3 regions of the Microbacterium sp. MTN4-26 genome follow, and region 1 is predicted to be linked to each of the others. Evidence: predicted binding sites of a transcription regulator. Region 1 holds the regulator's gene; each other region holds the start of a gene.
The links. The regulator HrcA, encoded in region 1, represses chaperone genes, less so after heat shock. The targets are predictions, from matches to a motif close to TTNGCACTCGNNNNNNNCGAGTGCNAA.
Positions count from the first base shown of each region.

Region 1 (4,274 bases):
CCGCGGCGACCTCACCCGACAGCCATGCGCCGCGGCCGTCGCCGACGGTCACGGCCTCACCGACGCGCACCCGACGCACGACGGCGGCGTGATGCGCCTCGCGCCCCGTGAGCACGACCTCGTCACCGTCGAGCGCGGTGTCCCCGTCGACGACGAAGTGCAGCGGCATCGGTCAGCCGTTCCGGAGGCGGTCCCGCAGCCTCGCGAACAGGCCCTGGTGGAATTCCGCGAGCTTGGGCGCGGGCGCTTTCGTCCGCTTGGCGAAGTCCTCGATGAGCGCCCGCTCCTTGTGGTCCAGGCGGGTCGGGGTCACGACGTGCACTCCGACGCGGAGGTCGCCCCGCTGGCTGCCGCGCAACGGGGTGATGCCCCGCCCCTTGATGGTCAGGACATCGCCCGCCTGCACACCCGGCCGGATCTCCAGGTCGACCGTGCCGTCGAGTGACTCGATGGTCGTCGTCGTGCCGAGGACGGCATCGGGCATGGACACCTCCAACGTCGCCAGCAGGTCATCCCCCTCGCGGCTGAAGGTCTCGTGGTCCTTCACCGACACCTCGATGTAGAGGTCGCCGTTGGGGCCACCGGCCTGTCCCACCTCTCCCGAGCCGGGGAGCTGCAGCCGCAGGCCGGTCTCCACGCCCGCGGGGATGTCGAGGGACACGGTGCGACGTGCCCGAACCCGCCCCTGCCCCTGGCAGGTCGCGCACGGGTAGGGGATGGTCGTTCCGTAACCCTGGCACACCCGGCAGGGCGCGTTCGTCACGACATTGCCGAGCAGGCTCCGCACCTGCTGCTGGACGTGGCCCGAGCCGTGGCAGATGTCGCACGTGACCGGCTGCGTGTTCGGCTGGCAGCAGGAGCCGTCGCAGGTCTCGCACAGCACCGCTGTGTCGACCTCGATGTCGCGGTGGACGCCGAACACGACGTCGCCGAGATCGAGCGTGACGCGCACGAGCGCATCCTGTCCCCGCTCACGGCGGGAGCGGGGACGCGGACCCCGCGAGCCGCCGCCCCCGGCGGCACCGAAGAAGGTCTCGAAGATGTCGCCGAAGGAGCCGAATCCGGCGGCGCCACCACCGCCGAACGGCGAGTCGCCGCCCATGTCGTAGCGTGCTCGCTGATCGGGATCGCTCAGCACGTCGTACGCGTGCGTCACCGACTTGAACCGCTCGGCGGCGTCATCCCCTGGGTTCACGTCGGGGTGCAGCTCCCGCGCCAATCGCCGGTAGGCCTTCTTGATCTCGTCGGGGCTCGCGTCTCGCGAGACACCCAGCACTTCGTAGTGGTCAGCCACGTTCGCCTTCCCACCCGTGTCGCCACGGGATCGTCTGTGTTCGAGCGCCTCAGCGGGCGCCTTCGTCTTCTTCGAGCAGCCGCGACAGGTAGCGCGCCACCGCGCGCACCGATGCGAGGTTGCTCGGATAGTCCATGCGAGTCGGCCCGAGCACGCCGACACGCGCCCGGGCACCGGACGCGTCGTACTCGCCCGCGACGACCGACGCCTCCGCGAGACCGAAGGGCTCGTTCTCGCGTCCGATGCTCGCGGCGAGACCGTGCTCGTCGGCCACCATCTCCCCCATGAGGCGCATGAGCGTCACCTGCTCCTCGATCGCCTCGAGCAGCGGATAGATGCTTCCGCGGAAATCCGACTCGCGCCGTGCGAGATTGGCCGTTCCCGCCATCACGAGTCTGTCCTGCCGGAATTCGTCGAGTTCCTCCGCGACGATCATCGCGATCACGTCGATCACAGCGTCATCGGGCGAGCGGTGGTCGCCTCCAGCCGAAGCAAGGCGTTCGGCGATCGCGTGTGCACCGTCCCGGATGGGGCGGCCGACGATGAGATCGGCGATCGCCGCCCGTAGGCGCACGATCTCGTCCTCGGCGGGATCGCGCGGGAGGAAGACGAGCCGCTGCGACACGCGGCCGGTGTCGGTGACGATCACAACGAGCATGCGCCCCGCATCCAGCCCGACCAGCTCGATGTGGGACACATGCGCCTGGGCGAAGGAGGGATACTGCACGATGGCGACCTGGCCGGTCAGCTGGGTCAGCGCCCGGACCGTGCGCACCATGAGGTCGTCGAGATCTCCCGGCGCTTCGAGGAAGGCGGCGATGGCCGTCCGCTGCGCGGGCGAGAGCGGACGAACCTCGGCGAGGTGGTCGACGAAGACGCGATACCCCTTGTCGGTGGGTATCCGTCCGGACGAGGTGTGCGGTGCGGCGATGAGGTCCTCGTCCTCGAGCATCGCCATGTCGTTGCGGATCGTGGCCGCCGACACCCCGAAGGCGTGGCGCTCCACGATGGACTTGCTGCCGACCGGCTCGCGCGTCTCGACGTAGTCCTGCACGATCGCGCGGAGGACTTCCAGTCCGCGTGCGCTGACCATGGATCCTCCCGCATACGTGTCCGGCGTGCACTGGCACTCGTCTCGAGTGAGTGCCAATTCTATCGCGCCGACCGCCGGAGCGCGCGTCGGGCCCGCCCGTCAGTCCGTGAGGGCGCGCACGACGGCGTCGGCGAGCAGCCGGCCGCGAAGGGTGAGCACGATCGTGCCGCCGATCGCGCTGGCCCCATCGATCAGGCCGTCGGCGATGAGCCCCGGCACCGCGCCGCGTCGGTCGCGGGGCACGAGCGCGATCGGGAGCCCCTCGCGGATACGCGAACGCAGCAGCACGGTCTCGAGGTCCCGCGAGGAACGGTCCGGTCGCTCGCGCCCGGCCGCGGGAGACGAACCCTCGCTCAGCCGCGCGGCGTATGCGGCGGGGTGCTTGACGTTCCACCAGCGGAGGCCGCCGATGTGGCTGTGCGCGCCGGGCCCGAACCCCCACCAGTCCGTACCCCGCCAATAGGCGAGGTTGTGCTTCGACCGGTCGGATTCCCGCCGTGCCCAGTTGGAGACTTCATACCACTCCAGGCCCGCCGCGGCGAAGGCCGTCTCGGCGGCCTCGTACATGTCCGCCTGCAGGTCGTCGTCGGGTGCCGGCACCTCGCCGCGCCGGATCTGGCGCGCGAGCTTGGTGCCGTCCTCGATGATCAGGGCGTAGGCGGAGATGTGGTCCGGCTCCAGGGCGACCGCAGCGTCGACCGAGCGCGACCAATCCGAGAGGCTCTCCCCCGGCGCGCCGTAGATCAGGTCGATGCTCACCCCCAAACCCGCGGCGCGCGCGGCAGCCACGGCCTGGCCGACGTTCTCCGGTCGGTGCGTGCGATCGAGAGCGGCGAGCACGTGCGGGACCGCAGACTGCATGCCGATCGACATGCGGGTGACGCCGGCGTCGGCGAGCTCGTCGACGACGGCGGGGGTGACCGTGTCGGGATTGGCCTCCACGGTCACCTCCGCGCCGTTCGCGATCCCGAAGGTGTCTCGGATCCCCTCGAGCATGCGAGCGAGGTCGCCGGCAGGCAGGAGGGTCGGGGTCCCGCCGCCGAAGAACACCGTCGACGCCTCCCGCAACGGCCCGCGATGGGCCAGAACCCGTCCTGCGAGCCGCACCTCGTCCAAGAGCGTGTCGGCGTACGCGTCCTGCCGCGCACCGCGCAGCTCCCCGGCCGTATAGGTGTTGAAATCGCAGTATCCGCAGCGCACGCGACAGAACGGCACGTGCAGATACGCGCCGAAGGCGGCCGCGCCGCCGAGGACGAGATCATCGGGCAGCATCCCGTCCGCGGGAGCGGGATCACCGAGAGGCAGCGCAGCGCCCATCAGCGCGCTCGATCCGCACTCACGCGGGCGTCGTGTAGAGCGGCGAGATCGCCCGCAGATAGCGCGTGAAGAGTTCGCGACGCCGGCGGCGCGTCAGAGCGGGGATCAGTCGGTACAGCGTCGCGCGCGGCACATCGAAGGCGCGAACGGTGAACCAGACTTCGTCGTTGTCGTGCCATTCGATCATGAAGGATTCCTCGCCGCTGACGACCGAGCCGCCCACCGTGCCGAGGGCGAAGCCGATCCGTCGCGGCTCCTCCACCGCGAAGATCACCCGGAGTTCCGCGTCGACGCTCATGCCCGCGACTCGGCCGGCGAGCCGGATGGAGGTGCCCGCACCGACGAACGGGGTGCCGTCGGTGTCGAACCGCTGATCCGCCTCGGTGCGGCTGGGTGCGATCGGTGCGCCCTCGGCATCGAAGCTCACGCCCGAGTACATCGGCCCGGGCGCGGGGCGCACATCGCTGAGGGTGAGTCCCGACCCGCGCTGCGCCGTCCATGACAGCAGCGATTCGCCCGCGCTGCGGAAGCGCGACTCCCCCGATCCGATCCGCCACGCCTGCTCGGCGG
Region 1 covers NZ_BTGO01000001.1:176,030-180,303, reverse strand. Annotated here, with positions in the region: gene ACGG9C_RS00925 (16S rRNA (uracil(1498)-N(3))-methyltransferase) at 1-169, opposite strand, end outside; gene dnaJ (molecular chaperone DnaJ) at 173-1,294, opposite strand; gene hrcA (heat-inducible transcriptional repressor HrcA) at 1,344-2,387, opposite strand; gene hemW (radical SAM family heme chaperone HemW) at 2,487-3,704, opposite strand; gene ACGG9C_RS00905 (DUF1990 family protein) at 3,724-4,274, opposite strand, start outside.

Region 2 (4,274 bases), on a different contig from region 1:
GGTCTGCGTTTCTGAGGGCGCGGGGTCGGGTGCCGTCGAGGTCGACGCGGTGGGTTCCGGCTCGCTCGTCGGCTCGGGCTCCTGCGTCGGGGTCGTCTGATCCGGCGTCGGGTCGGTCGTCGGCGACGGGTCCGTCGTCGGCTCGGTCGGGGTCGGGTCCGGCTCCTGCGTCGGAGTGGTCGACGGTGTCGAGGGCGAGGGCGTCGACGGGGTGGTCGGCGTCGGTGTCGATGTGGTCGGAGGCGTCGACGGCGTGGTCGTCGACCCGCCGGATCCGGACGAGCCGGTCGATCCGGTGGAGCCGCTGGACCCGGACGAACCGCTCGAGCCCGACGACCCGCTCGACCCCGTCGATCCGCTGGATCCCGAGGACTTCGGCGGCGCCGACTTCGACGGCGACGTGCGCCCCTGCGTGGCACTCGAGGAGGAGGACGATGACTTCGGTGTGGTGCGGGTGTTGTGCACCATCGGGTTGCTGCGCGGTGTGGTCCAGCCGCCGGTGTCCGCCTTCGGCCGGGGCGCGGCCTTGACCGCATCGGCAGCACCCGGTTCCTCACCGGCCGCCTCGGGCTCACTCGTCTCGCTGACCGCCTGCGAGGACGCGGTCAGCTCCATGCCGAGCCACTCGCTCAGCGACTGCTGGCTCGAGCCGGCGGCGAGGGTGCTGTTGCCGAGTCCGGTCGCGTTCGCGAGCACGAGGCCGCTCGCGAGCACGAGCGCGCCCGCTGCGGACGCCGCGATCGGGATCGCCCGAGACCGGCGAGCGGGAAGCGGCGTGGGTGCCTCGGCGACATCGGCCGCCTCGGCGACGGGGGCGTCGTCGACCAGTGCCGCGGCGGACCCGGCCGGCAGCAGGGCGAGACCCGCGCCGATCTCGGCGGCCGGTGCGATGGCCCGCGCTGCGCCGAGGGCGATCGAGGACTTCGGATCGGCATCGATCGCGATCGGACGGTCGAAGCGCTCGGAGAGCATCTGCGCGACGAGCGGGATGCGAGATGATCCGCCGACGAGCAGGATGCTCTCGACGTCGTCGGGAGTGAGACCGGCGGCTTCGAGCGTGTCTTCGAGCGTGTCGGCCGTGCGCTCCACCGACGGCGCGATCATGTCCTCGAACTCCGCACGGGTCAGGCGAACGCTCGCCGCGCCCGTGGGCAGGAGCACCGGGATCGTCACGTCGGAGTCGAACGAGAGCGCCTCCTTGGCGTCGACGCACTCCCGGCGCAGCTGCGACAGCGCCAGCCGCATGTCGGCGTCGTCGGACTGCAGGTCGGCTGCGGTCACGCCCGCAGCGCGGAGCACGTGGCGGAGCACCTCGTCGTCGAAGTCGGCGCCACCGAGGTCGTCGATTCCCGACGCGCTGCCGAGGGGCGCGAACCCGCCGTCGTCGGACTTGCGGAGGATGACGGAGTCGAACGTGCCGCCGCCGAGGTCGTAGACGGCGAGCGAGCGGCCCGGCTCCAGAACCCGGCCGGCTTCGTACTGCCGTGCGGCCGCTTCGGGTTCGGTGATCAGCGACACCTCGCCGACCTCGGCGCGGCCCAGCGCGGTGCGGATCAGGCCCAGCCGGTGGGAGCCCCACCCGGTCGGGTGGGTGAGCATGGTGCCCTCGGGTGACGAGCCCTCGCGCTCGACGACGGCCTCGATGACCGAGGCGACGGTGTGCGCATAGAGCTGCTCGGGCGGAAGAGTCCGCCCCGCCACCGACAGCGGAACGTCGTCGCCGATGCTGCGCTTGAACTCGCGCACGAGCCGCTCGGGCTGGCTGATGCCGCGTCGTTCGGCGGCGTCTCCGAAGAGCAGGCCGTCAGCGGTGACGAACACCGATGACGGAGCACTGTCGGTGCTGCGTCCGAGCGGAAAGCTTCGGGTGTCGAGTGTGGTGTCGGGAGCGGACCGTGCGGTCGCTGCCGCCGTCCTGCTCGTACCGACGTCGATACCCAGAAAATACGCCGTTGCCATGATCCCCCCACGGATCGGGCGCGAGCTGGCGAGAGCTCGTGATTACCCCAGTTGTTCCCAGTGTCCCAGTGCAGCAGACGAGGAGCGATCACGGTGGCGAACGCCGTCGTCTGCATCCGATGCCAGGTCACCCAGCTGACCCGGTCTCGGTGTTGTCATCGTACACACACATGAGGGGAGACGGCCAGGGCCGTGCTGATACGTGTCGATCGTAAATCTGGCACTCGCGTTGCAAGAGTGCCAGCGCTTCCCTAGACTTGCGTTAGCACTCTCACTCCGAGTTTGCTAACGAGTCTTGACGTCTCATAGGAAAGCAGAGGTAGACCCGTGTCGGTTTCCATCAAGCCGCTCGAGGACCGCATCGTCATCACGCAGGTCGAGGCCGAGCAGACCACGTCCAGCGGTCTGGTCATCCCCGACACCGCCAAGGAGAAGCCCCAGGAGGGCGAGGTCGTGGCGGTCGGTCCCGGTCGCATCGACGACAACGGCAACCGTGTCCCGGTCGACGTCGCCGTCGGCGACCGCGTGATCTACAGCAAGTACGGCGGTACCGAGGTCAAGTTCGGTGCCGATGAGTACCTCGTGCTGTCGGCGCGCGACGTTCTGGCGGTCGTCGTCCGCTGAGACACCCCGCTTGACGAAGGGCTCGGATGCTTCGGCATCCGAGCCCTTTTCGCTGCCGCAACCGGGCGCGGCAGGTCGGGACTACGATGAACCGGTGAACCTCGACGCGCCCGAGCCCCCCGGGGGAGCCGGCGACGCCGACGAGGCAGCACGAGACGCCCCCGACCTGGGGGAGACCGCGCTCGTGACCGCGGGCGTCGGCGTTCCGTCGTCCGCCGACGCAGGCGCCTCGCCGCCGGACGCCTCGCGAGAGCGAGCGTGGGGCGGCGTGTACACGTTCGTCGCGTACCTCCTGTGGGGGTTCCTGCCGCTGTACTTCCTCGCGCTCGCACCCACCGGGCCGTGGGAGGTCGTCGCGTGGCGCATCCTGCTGTCGCTGGTGTTCTGCGCGATGCTGCTGACCGTCACGCGCACGTGGCCTCGGCTGGTGGCGATCCTCCGGCAGCGACGTCTCGTCGGCTGGACGGTGGTGGCGGGCCTGCTCATCTACGTCAACTGGCAGGTGTTCCTCATCGCGACCCTGACCGGGCACGTGATCGAGACGAGTCTCGGATACTTCATCAATCCGATCCTGACCGTGCTCCTGGGCGTCCTCATCCTCCGGGAGCGGCTGCGTGTCACGCAGTGGATCGCGCTCGGTATCGCGGCCGCCGCGGTCGGGGTGATCGTGGCGGGCTACGGTGCGTTCCCGTGGATCGCACTGTCGCTGGCGACATCCTTCGGACTGTACGGGCTCGTCAAGAAGCAGATCGGCCCCTCCGTCGACGCGGTGAGCGGGCTCACGCTCGAATCGCTCTGGCTCACCCCGGTCGCCATCATCCAGCTCATCGCGGTGGGGGTGACGGCCGGTCTCACACTCGGCACGGCCGGAGCCGTGCATACCGTGCTGCTGCTTCTGGCCGGCGTGATGACGGCCACCCCTCTGCTGCTGTTCGCCGCGGGCGCGCGCCGGGTGCCGCTGACCGTCATCCGCCTCCTGCAGTTCGTGGCCCCCATCCTGCAGTTCACGATCGGGGTGTGGATCCTGCAGGAGCCCATGCCGCCGGAGCGCTGGATCGGCTTCGCACTGGTCTGGGTGGCGCTGGTGATCCTGTCGGCGGACTCCGTGTCGGCCGCTCGTCGATCGCGCCGCACGGTGTCGGACGTGGCCGACCTCACGTAGCGGAGCGCGTCACCGCACGAGGCGGGCGATGGCCTGCGAAGCCTCCGCGATCTTCTCCTCGGCCTCGGGCCCTCCGGCTCGCGCGGCGTCGACCACGCAGTGACGCAGGTGGTCGTCGAGCAGCCCCAGCGCCACGGTCTCCAGCGCGCTGGTCAGGGCGCTGATCTGCGTCAGGATGTCGATGCAGTAGCGCTCATCCTCGACCATCGTGCGGATGCCGCGCGCCTGCCCCTCGATCCGCTTCAGGCGATTGAGGTAGCGGGCCTTGTCGCTGATGTAGCCGTGGTGGGCGTGCGCCTCGGCGGTGTCGGTCATCGGGGCGGTGTCGGTCATCGGGACTCCTTCGGTGTCGGTGCGGTGGTGCGGAAACGGCGCAGCAGCAGGCTGTTGCCGACGACGAAGACGCTGGAGAAGGCCATCGCGGCGCCGGCGATCATCGGGTTCAGCAGCCCCAGGGCGGCGAGGGGGATCGCGGCGGTGTTGTAGGCGAACGCCCAGAACAGGTTCGTCTTGATCGTGCGCAGTGTCG
Region 2 covers NZ_BTGO01000029.1:20,560-24,833, forward strand. Annotated here, with positions in the region: gene ACGG9C_RS16555 (Hsp70 family protein) at 1-1,959, opposite strand, end outside; gene groES (co-chaperone GroES) at 2,287-2,583, shown strand; gene rarD (EamA family transporter RarD) at 2,852-3,745, shown strand; gene ACGG9C_RS16570 (metal-sensitive transcriptional regulator) at 3,755-4,078, opposite strand; gene ACGG9C_RS16575 (heavy metal translocating P-type ATPase) at 4,075-4,274, opposite strand, start outside.
Region 2: groES (co-chaperone GroES) is a predicted target of HrcA. The motif match lies at 2,177-2,203, and genes of this name have one in related genera.

Region 3 (4,274 bases), on a different contig from region 1:
GCGCCGCAGGGCGCGGGCGCTCGAGGCGGCGACCACGATGATGAGCGCGACGGCGGCGGCGGCGGCGAACGCGCTCGTGTGCGCCGCGTCGACGATCAGGGCGCCGGCGATCGCCAGGATGGCGCCGATCGATGCGGCGATCGTGACGCGAGGAAGCGGCAGGACGCCACGCGCGAGGACGACGGCGCCCCACACCATCGCCGCCGCGCCGAGAGGGAGCAGGGCGACGCCGATGGCTCGCGATGCGAGCGACGAGTCGTCGGCCGTGATCGCGCCCGCCGCGAGGGCGAGTTGGATGAGGCCGGCGCCCCACGCCGCGATCGCGGGAACCGTGACGGTCCACGCGATCGCGGGGGTGCGCCGACGAGCGTCGTGCGAGCTCGACATCTGTCCGGCTCAGGCGAGGCGGCCGCGAGCAGACGTGCTCCGGTCCGCGGCAAGGCCGACGCCGAGCAGCACGATGGCGCTCGCCAGGTGCAGGAAGTGGTCGAACGTGTTGAGGGCGAGGATGTTCGCCGCGGTTCCCACCAGGAAGAACCCGACGACGCCGAGCAGGAGGTAGACAGCTCCCACGGCGATGTTGATGCCCTTGGCCGCGGCCACGGACGACAGGCCGCCGATGAGGAGAACGGCTCCCACCGCGACGTGGACGATGTTGTGCAGCGGGTTCACCTCGAAGATGCCGAGGAGCAGCCCACCCTCGGTCGCGATGAATCCGACGCCGCCGGTGACGAGGAAACCGAGCAGACCTACGACGATGTAGACCGCGCCGAAGATCGAGGCGACGAGGCGGTTCGGTGACGATGACATGTGTAACCTCCTGAATCTGTGCAACGGGGTGTCGCACAGGTGATTCGCAGTATCGGCATTTTCGGATTGCCCGCGGGTGCCGATGTCCGCGGAAACTCCCGGGTCCGCTGCGTCGCGCGGGCCCGGAGCGAGCGGGTCAGCTGTCGCCGCGCATCTTCTCGTTGGCCTCGTTCTTCGCCTTCACCGAGTCGCGCTCTGCTTCGGCCTTCTTGACGTCGGATTCCGCGCGCATCTCGTCGAGCTTGTCGTCGATGCGGTCCCGGGTGTCTTCCCACGCTTCGCCGGCCTTGCGACCGGCGGTCTCCGCGGCATCCTTCGCGTCATCCATGAATCCCATGAGTCACTCCTCTTCTCGAAAGGCAACCGGGTCCCTGTCTGGGCCCGGTTGAGACGCTATTGCGCGCGTGCGGGCTTGGGGATGGGCTTGCGCGGGCTTCGGGCGACGGGTATCGCACACGGCGCATGCCAGATCCGGCTCAGGTGCGGACGATACGATCTCGTGTGGACGGGAGGTGTGCGGATGGGGCGCAACGCAGACGCGATCGCGGAAGGTGTCTCGATCGCCGACGCCGCGGCACGGCTCGCGGTGCGCAACCGCATCCTCGTCGACACGATCGCGCGCAACGAGCCCTTCGATCCCGAACGGGTCGCCCCTTTCGCCAGGGAGACGCTTCTGGCGCTCGCCGCCGAGCAGGAGGCCGCGGCCGACCTCACCCGCAAGCAGCGCAAGAAGGCGTGGGGGAAGTACTCCGATCCCGACGGCACGCACGACTACCGCGATCGGGACACCCGCAACCTTCGACGTCGACAGCGGCAGTACACCGGCGTCGCGAAGGTGCTGCGCGAGCGGGCCGACGACGCCGAGGCCGTCGCTGAACTCGTCGCCGGTGCACGCCAGGCCGCCTGGGGCGACGTCGAGTCGAATCTGCAGCGGCGGCTGGTCGTCGAGGGAGCACGTCCCGACCTCGAACCCGACTACGGGCAGATGCGGGCCGCACGCATGCAGGCTCTGCGTCTCGTCGATCTGCCGCGCCTGGCAGCCCACCGCCGTCGTATCGGCGACGTCACGGTCGGAGCGGTGGACGAACCGGAAGACGTCGCCGCCGCCATCGATTCGCCACCGACCGAATCGTGAGGTAGTCTGAACCTCGGCCTTCGCGCCGTTTCGCGCGGAGGTCCTGCGCCTCTAGCTCAATGGATAGAGCATCTGACTACGGATCAGAAGGTTGGGGGTTCGAGTCCCTCGAGGCGCGCACTGTGTTGAGACAGTGAGGAATCCCTCGCCCATCGGGCGGGGGATTTTCGCGTTTCCGGCGGCGGTCGGCCCGTATGGCACACGGGCGCGATGGCGTCCCGAGGTCGGCGCTGCCGGCTGATCCCGACCCTTTCGGCATGCTTGTCGTTCCGTTCGCCCAGGGCGATCGAAAGATCTGGCACTCGCAGGAGGAGAGTGCTAATCTGGGCTTACTTGAGTCAATGTGACTCAACTTGGACAAGACACTGTCGGATGGCCGCATCCGACCCGCTACGAAGGAGCAGAAATGGGAACCTACGACCCGTTCCGTGAGCTGGACCGCATGGCGTCGAGCCTCCTCGACGCGCGACGTGGACCCCGCCGCATGCCGATGGACCTCTATCGCGATGGCGACCACTACGTCCTGAACGCCGACCTCCCCGGCATCGACCCGGGCTCGGTCGACATCGACGTCGACGGCCAGCTGCTGACGATTCGCGCCGAGCGGACCCTCGCGTCGGGCGACGGCGTCAAGTGGATCACACGGGAGCGCGAGGCGGCGAGCTTCGTGCGGCAGCTGAACCTCGGACAGGGCATCGACACCGAACGCATCTCGGCGAGCTACGGCAACGGCGTGCTGTCGGTGACGATCCCGGTCAGCGAGAAGGCGAAGCCGCGCAAGATCGAGGTCGCGACCGAGGCCCAGCGCTCGGTGCTGCAGGCGCATGAGTCCCACTCCGCGGCATCCGCGGACGGACCGACGCCCGTCGAACAGTAGACCTCCCTCCGGCGACAGCCCCGACTCCACGAGCCGGGGCTGTCGCTCTGTCTCGGCGCGGAGCAGTCCGTGGGGCGTAGCCTGGAGCGATGAGCGCCTATGTCTCGGCGTTCGAGCTGTTCTCCATCGGAATAGGACCCTCGAGCTCCCACACCGTCGGCCCGATGCGCGCCGGGCGTGAGTTCGCCGTCCGCCTGCGCGAGAGCAAGCTTCTCGACCGGGTCACGGGGGTTACGTGCGCGCTCTACGGGTCCCTCGGGGCGACAGGAATCGGCCACGGCACTCCGGATGCGGTGGTGGCCGGGCTTTCCGGGCTCGATCCCGAGACGGCCGATCCGGGAGCGATCCGCGGGGCCTGGTCGAACCTGGCGGACGGGGACCGGATGCTCCTCGGCGGCATGAGACCGGTGCCCTTCGCCAAGGCGGACGTGAGCTTCGAACCTCGGACGCGCCTCCCGGAGCATCCGAACGCGATGACGCTCGTCGCGCGCGACGACGAGGGCGGCGTGCTGGCTGAGGAGACCTATTACTCCGTGGGCGGCGGTTTCATCCGGCGCGACGGCGAGGCTCCGAGGATCGAAGCGACTCCGTCACCGATCCGCTTCGATTCGGCGGAGGAGCTCCTCGCGATCTGCGACGAGCGCCACCTGACGATCGCCGAGGCTGCGCGCATGAACGAGACGGCGCTGCGCTCGGAGGCCGAGGTCGCGGCCGGCCTCGATCGCATCTGGGATGCGATGGCCGACTGTGTCACGGCGGGTCTGCACGCCGACGGCGTGCTGCCGGGCATGCTGAAGGTGAAGCGGCGCGCGAGCGTGATCCGAGCACAGCTCGAGGACACCACTGCGGCCGGTGGTCGCGAGTTGCCGGGAGAGTGGCTCGGCGCGTTCGCCCTGGCCGTGAACGAGGAGAACGCCGCCGGAGGCCGGGTCGTCACCGCGCCGACGAACGGTGCGGCCGGAATCCTGCCGGCGGTCGCGATGTACTGGTGGCGTTTCCTGGCCGACTCGGGACTCGGCGCCGGAAACGCCGTCACGCCCCACGGGGAACTGGTCGGCAGTGCCCTCTTGGGGTTCGGCACCGCGGGCGATGTCGCCGACGCGGGGGACGACGACGCCGTCGCGGACGCGAACCGCCGCCGTGGCATCCGCCGCTTCCTTCTCACGGCGACCGCTCTCGGGTCGCTCTTCAAGGCGAACGCGTCGATCTCGGGTGCCGAAGGCGGCTGTCAGGCCGAGGTCGGGTCGGCGTGCGCGATGGCGGCCGGCGGACTGACGGCGGTGATGGGCGGCACGAACCGCCAGATCGAGAACGCCGCGGAGATCGCGATGGAACACCACCTCGGCCTGACGTGCGATCCCGTCGGTGGGCTCGTGCAGATCCCCTGCATCGAGCGCAACGCGATTGCCGCATCCACCGCCGTCACCGCGGCGCGGCTGGCCCTGCGCGGGG
Region 3 covers NZ_BTGO01000005.1:52,947-57,220, forward strand. Annotated here, with positions in the region: gene ACGG9C_RS05505 (hypothetical protein) at 1-387, opposite strand, end outside; gene ACGG9C_RS05510 (DUF4383 domain-containing protein) at 397-810, opposite strand; gene ACGG9C_RS05515 (hypothetical protein) at 947-1,147, opposite strand; gene ACGG9C_RS05520 (asparagine synthase) at 1,331-1,945, shown strand; tRNA gene ACGG9C_RS05525 (tRNA-Arg) at 1,991-2,063, shown strand; gene ACGG9C_RS05530 (Hsp20/alpha crystallin family protein) at 2,352-2,822, shown strand; gene ACGG9C_RS05535 (L-serine ammonia-lyase, iron-sulfur-dependent, subunit alpha) at 2,912-4,274, shown strand, end outside.
Region 3: ACGG9C_RS05530 (Hsp20/alpha crystallin family protein) is a predicted target of HrcA. The motif match lies at 2,241-2,267, and genes of this name have one in related genera.